2 regions of the Virgibacillus ainsalahensis genome follow, and region 1 is predicted to be linked to the other one. Evidence: a T-box and tRNA genes for the amino acid it is inferred to sense, from the RefSeq annotation. Region 1 holds a T-box; the other holds one or more tRNA genes.
The links. A T-box is a leader RNA that pairs with one kind of tRNA and senses whether it is charged. The one in region 1 lies ahead of ileS (isoleucine--tRNA ligase), so its partner is inferred to be a tRNA-Ile.

Region 1 (3,423 bases):
CTTTAAAGCATCGTGATGTTATGGGTGCATTCTTATCTTTGGGTATCAAACGGAAGAAACTTGGAGATATTTTTATCGGTGAAGGAATCATACAAATCGTCGTAGCTGATGAAATAGCTCCATATGTTTTGACAAATCTAACATCCATTAAGAAAGCTAAAATCAAACTGGAGAAAAAGCCTTTTTCTTCTTTTATAGAGAATAAAATGCATTGGATTGAATCAGATAAGACAGTTTCATCATTGCGTCTGGATGCCCTGGTAAAAGAAATTTACAACATCTCCAGAAAAGAAGCTGCCAATTATATTACAAAACAAATGGTGAAAGTGAATTTTAAGGTGATGGATAACGGGAAAGTCCTGCTTCAGGAAGGTGATTTGCTTTCACTGCGGGGAAAAGGAAGAAGCAAGCTTGTTAAAATAAATGGTCGTACGAAAAAAGATAAGTGGAAAGTAACAACAGCTGTTTTAAAATAAAATGCATTAATCTTGCAGGAAATAGATGATTTGTGTCGAATTTATGTGAAAGACTGGAAAGATTATAATTTCCCTGAGGAGGTGGCCAATGTGCCATTAACACCATTGGATATTCATAACAAAGAATTCACCAGAAGTTTTCGTGGTTATGATGAAGATGAAGTAAATGAATTTTTGGATCAGGTCATTAAAGATTATGAAACAGCCATCAGAGACAATAAAGACTTGAAGGAAAAGGTTGAACAATTGAATGAAAGATTGGGACATTTTAATAATATTGAAGAAACATTGAATAAATCCATTTTGGTTGCCCAGGAGACAGCTGAAGAAGTGAAGGGCAGTGCAACAAAGGAATCTAAACTGATTATTAAAGAAGCAGAAAAAAATGCAGACCGGATTATTAATGAAGCATTAAATAAGTCACGACGTATCTCCATGGATGTTGAAGAACTTAAAAAACAGGCGAAGGTATTCCGGACACGTTTAAAGATGCTTGTAGAGGCCCAGTTGGAAATGATCAATACAGAGGATTGGGAAGAATTATTTGATGAAGACTTGGGTGACGAACTTGAATTAATTGAAAGTAAATCATAGACCTTGACGTTCTTTGAAATATTACATATAATTCATACAAACAACGTTTAACTAAATATACAATTACAATGATAGAGCAAGTATAGAAGTCGTTGCTGCATAGCGAGTCAGGAGATGGTGGAAGCCTGATACAGTAAAGCTTTTAGAATATCACTCTTGAGTATCCATTATGAATACCTGAAACACTAGTAGTAATGGACGGTTAATTCCCGTTACGAATATCGAGTGAATTTAAAACAGTATTTGATTTTAAATTTATAAGGGTGGTACCGCGAGTCTTCTCGTCCCTTTTGGGATTTAGAGACTCGTTTTTTATTTTTAGAAAAAATGGCTCTCGCCAAGCCATAGGTATACGCCTTAGTCTGAAATTATGAAGGAAGAAAATATTAGGAGGAAGCGTAAATGGATTATAAAGATACGTTATTAATGCCAAAAACAAAATTTCCAATGCGTGGTAATTTACCGAATAAAGAGCCGAAAAGACAGGAACATTGGGAAGAGACCAAGATATATGAAAAAGTTCAGGAAAGAACAAAGGGGAGACCACTATTTGTTCTGCACGATGGACCACCTTATGCGAATGGAGATTTGCATATTGGTCATGCTTTAAATAAAATATTAAAAGATATCATTGTACGCCATAAATCAATGACCGGTTACCATGCACCATATGTTCCAGGGTGGGATACACATGGTTTGCCGATTGAAACGGCATTGACAAAAAATAAAAAAATAAAACGAAAAGAAATGAACATTGCTGAATTCAGACAAATGTGTGCAGAATATGCAATGGGTCAAGTTGACAATCAACGGACTCAATTTAAACAGTTGGGAGTCCGCGGAGATTGGGATAATCCATATATAACGCTGACAAAGGACTATGAAGCTGCTCAGATTAAGGTATTTGGTGAAATGGCTAAAAAGGGATACATTTATAAAGGATTAAAGCCAGTTTATTGGTCCCCATCATCTGAATCAGCTTTAGCAGAGGCGGAAATAGAATATCATGATAAACGTTCACCTTCCATTTATGTAACACTTGAGGTAACAGATGGAAAAGGTTTACTTGAGGGCGGAGAGAAGTTCATTGTATGGACGACAACTCCATGGACAATTCCAGCCAACCTCGGTATAAGTCTCCATCCGGATTTGGAATATGTGGTAGTTGAAGTAAATCAAGAAAAATATGTAGTAGCTCAAGCATTACTGGAATCCGTTTCTGAGGAATTGGAATGGGAGAACCCACAAACCGTAAAATCTTTTAAAGGACAGGAAGCAGATAAAATTGTTACGAGACATCCGTTTTATGATCGTGACTCACTCGTAATGCTAGGTACACATGTAACAACAGATGCGGGTACAGGATGTGTTCATACGGCTCCCGGGCACGGGGAAGATGACTTTGTTGTAGCCAAGTCATACGGTATAGAACCGCTCTCCCCTGTTGATGATAAGGGTGTATTTACGAATGAAGCACCAGGATTTGAAGGGTTATTTTATGATAAAGCCAACAAAAATATAACGGAAAAATTAGAAGAAGTAGGGGCTCTGCTCAAACTTACATTTATTACCCACTCCTATCCACATGATTGGCGTACTAAGAAACCAACCATTTTCCGTGCAACTTCTCAATGGTTTGCATCCATTAAAGATTTCCGTCAGGATATTTTGAATGAAATCAACCGTATTAAATGGTACCCGGCATGGGGAGAAACAAGGCTCCATAACATGGTACGTGATCGTGAAGATTGGTGTATTTCCAGGCAGCGTACATGGGGCGTTCCAATTCCAGTGTTTTATGGAGAAGATAATACTCCAATTATTACGGATGAAACAATTGCACATGTGTCTAAACTTTTTGAAGAGCATGGATCGAATGTTTGGTTTGAGCGAGAAGCTAAAGACTTGTTGCCTGAAGGATTTACTTCAGAACATAGCCCGAATGGAAAGTTCACAAAAGAAACAGATATTATGGATGTGTGGTTTGATTCAGGTTCATCCCATGAAGCGGTACTATTGAACAGGGAAGGCCATAGACGCCCGGCTGATGTTTATTTAGAAGGCAGTGACCAATACCGTGGATGGTTCAATTCATCTATTTCTACTGCTGTAGCAGTTACGGGGAAATCTCCATATGAAAATATTATTAGCCACGGCTTTGCATTAGATGGTAACGGCCGAAAAATGAGTAAATCATTAGGCAATGTTATTGTACCATCGAAGGTTCAAAAACAATTAGGGGCTGATATTTTACGGCTGTGGGTATCTTCTGTTGATTATCAGGCAGATGTCCGTATCTCACAGGATATATTAAAACAAACATCAGAGGCTTACCGAAAAATTAGAAATACAT
Region 2 (3,423 bases), 1.9 Mb from region 1:
GTACATTTTCGGCGCAGAGTCACTCGACCAGTGAGCTATTACGCACTCTTTAAATGATGGCTGCTTCTAAGCCAACATCCTGGTTGTCTGGGCAACTCCACATCCTTTTCCACTTAACGTATACTTTGGGACCTTAGCTGGCGGTCTGGGCTGTTTCCCTCTCGACTATGAACCTTATCACCCATAGTCTGACTCCCAAGGTAAAGTAGCTGGCATTCGGAGTTTGACTGAATTCGGTAACCCGGTGAGGGCCCCTCGTCCAATCAGTGCTCTACCTCCAGTACTCTATCTCCTTGAGGCTAGCCCTAAAGCTATTTCGGAGAGAACCAGCTATCTCCGTGTTCGATTGGCATTTCACCCCTACCCACACCTCATCCCCGCATTTTTCAACATACGTGGGTTCGGGCCTCCAGTCAGTGTTACCTGACCTTCACCCTGGACATGGGTAGATCACACGGTTTCGGGTCTACGACCGCATACTGCATTCGCCCTGTTCAGACTCGCTTTCGCTGCGGCTCCGTGTCTTCCACTTAACCTTGCATACGATCGTAACTCGCCGGTCCATTCTACAAAAGGTACGCCGTCACCCATTAACGGGCTTCGACTACTTGTAAGCGCACGGTTTCAGGTTCTCTTTCACTCCCCTCCCGGGGTGCTTTTCACCTTTCCCTCACGGTACTGGTTCACTATCGGTCACTAGGGAGTATTTAGCCTTGGGAGATGGTCCTCCCGGATTCCGACGGAATTCCTCGTGTTCCGCCGTACTCAGGATCCACTCCGGAGGAAATTCCCTTTCGACTACAGGGCTCTTACCCGCTATGGCTGATCGTTCCAGATCATTCGTCTAAGGAATTTCTTTGTAACTCCTGGTGGAGTGTCCTACAACCCCAGAAAGCAAGCTTTCTGGTTTGGGCTGATTCCGTTTCGCTCGCCGCTACTTGGGAAATCGCGTTTGCTTTCTCTTCCTCCGGGTACTGAGATGTTTCAGTTCCCCGGGTCTGCCTCCTGTGCCCTATGTATTCAGACACAAGTCCTGTTCCATTACGAACAGTGGGTTTCCCCATTCGGAAATTCTCGGATCGTAGTTTACTTACAACTCCCCGAGACATATCGGTGTTAGTCCCGTCCTTCATCGGCTCCTAGTGCCAAGGCATCCACCGTGCGCCCTTATTCACTTAACTAGCGTTACTGTGAATAAGCGTACGAATTTAAATTCGCCTTCGCTTTATTTCAAAAAAATTGATGTCGTTGTTACTCTTATTTAGTTTTCAAGGTACAAAAATGGAGCCTAGCGGGATCGAACCGCTGACCTCCTGCGTGCAAGGCAGGCGCTCTCCCAGCTGAGCTAAGGCCCCGTGTAATTTAAATAGATGGTGGGCCTGAGTGGACTCGAACCACCGACCTCACGCTTATCAGGCGTGCGCTCTAACCAGCTGAGCTACAGGCCCATCTATTATTATGTCATATTGTGTAAGAAAAATTAATCTCTCAAAACTGAACCAAACAACCGAGTATGTTTCCGTAATATATCCTTAGAAAGGAGGTGATCCAGCCGCACCTTCCGATACGGCTACCTTGTTACGACTTCACCCCAATCATTGGTCCCACCTTCGGCGGCTGGCTCCAAAAGGTTACCTCACCGACTTCGGGTGTTACCAACTCTCGTGGTGTGACGGGCGGTGTGTACAAGGCCCGGGAACGTATTCACCGCGGCATGCTGATCCGCGATTACTAGCGATTCCGGCTTCATGCAGGCGAGTTGCAGCCTGCAATCCGAACTGAGAATGGTTTTATGGGATTTGCTTGACCTTGCGGTTTCGCTGCCCTTTGTTCCATCCATTGTAGCACGTGTGTAGCCCAGGTCATAAGGGGCATGATGATTTGACGTCATCCCCACCTTCCTCCGGTTTGTCACCGGCAGTCAGATTAGAGTGCCCAACTAAATGCTGGCAACTAATCTCAAGGGTTGCGCTCGTTGCGGGACTTAACCCAACATCTCACGACACGAGCTGACGACAACCATGCACCACCTGTCACTCTGTCCCCGAAGGGAACTCGGTATCTCTACCGATAGCAGAGGATGTCAAGACCTGGTAAGGTTCTTCGCGTTGCTTCGAATTAAACCACATGCTCCACCGCTTGTGCGGGCCCCCGTCAATTCTTTTGAGTTTCAGCCTTGCGGCCGTACTCCCCAGGCGGAGTGCTTAATGCGTTAACTTCAGCACTAAGGGGCGGAAACCCCCTAACACCTAGCACTCATCGTTTACGGCGTGGACTACCAGGGTATCTAATCCTGTTCGCTCCCCACGCTTTCGCACCTCAGCGTCAGTTACAGACCAGAGAGTCGCCTTCGCCACTGGTGTTCCTCCACATCTCTACGCATTTCACCGCTACACGTGGAATTCCACTCTCCTCTTCTGTACTCAAGTCCTCCAGTTTCCAATGACCCTCCACGGTTAAGCCGTGGGCTTTCACATCAGACTTAAAAGACCGCCTGCGCGCGCTTTACGCCCAATAATTCCGGACAACGCTTGCCCCCTACGTATTACCGCGGCTGCTGGCACGTAGTTAGCCGGGGCTTTCTGGTTAGGTACCGTCAAGGTGCCGCCCTATTTGAACGGCACTTGTTCTTCCCTAATAACAGAGTTTTACGATCCGAAAACCTTCATCACTCACGCGGCGTTGCACCGTCAGACTTTCGTCCATTGCGGATGATTCCCTACTGCTGCCTCCCGTAGGAGTCTGGGCCGTGTCTCAGTCCCAGTGTGGCCGATCACCCTCTCAGGTCGGCTACGCATCGTCGCCTTGGTGAGCCATTATCTCACCAACTAGCTAATGCGCCGCGGGCCCATCTGTAAATGACAGCATAAATGCCGCCTTTCAACTTCCACTCATGAGAGTAAAAGTGTTATCCGGTATTAGCTCGCGTTTCCGCGAGTTATCCCAGTCTTACAGGTAGGTTGCCCACGTGTTACTCACCCGTCCGCCGCTCGTTCCACAAGCGCACACCCCGAAGGGTGATTGCTTGCTTCCCGCGCTCGACTTGCATGTATTAGGCACGCCGCCAGCGTTCGTCCTGAGCCAAGATCAAACTCTCCAAAAAAGTTTGAAATAAGATTAACACCAATCAATCTTATATACTTAGCTTTTCTCAGAAGCGTTAACTTCTGATTTGTTTTAAGAAAAACAGGTTATGTTCTTCTTGACATACTGGTTGTTTTGTTCAGTTTTCAAAGATCAATTTTGCTCTTGTCGTTTTTTGCGACAAGATATAATTTATCATGTCTCGACTTAGTTGTCAATAGGTTTTATTAAATGATTTTTTTCGCTTGAAATAAAAACCGTGTCGAAATGACAACAGAAATAAATATAGCATGTTTATAAAACAAGGTCAATAGAAAAACTAAAATTTATCGTTAAAAA

Region 2: it encodes a tRNA-Ile, which carries the amino acid that the T-box ahead of ileS (isoleucine--tRNA ligase) is inferred to sense. The anticodon was not compared.

What each region holds. Positions count from the first base shown of each region.
Region 1 is NZ_AP043943.1:1,437,256-1,440,678, forward strand. Features, by position in the region: gene ACZ427_RS06815 (YlmH family RNA-binding protein) at 1-476, shown strand, start outside; gene ACZ427_RS06820 (DivIVA domain-containing protein) at 567-1,070, shown strand; T-box leader at 1,130-1,362, shown strand; gene ileS (isoleucine--tRNA ligase) at 1,473-3,423, shown strand, end outside.
Region 2 is NZ_AP043943.1:3,346,804-3,350,226, forward strand. Features, by position in the region: rRNA gene ACZ427_RS16515 (23S ribosomal RNA) at 1-1,181, opposite strand, end outside; tRNA gene ACZ427_RS16520 (tRNA-Ala) at 1,283-1,355, opposite strand; tRNA gene ACZ427_RS16525 (tRNA-Ile) at 1,372-1,448, opposite strand; rRNA gene ACZ427_RS16530 (16S ribosomal RNA) at 1,537-3,103, opposite strand.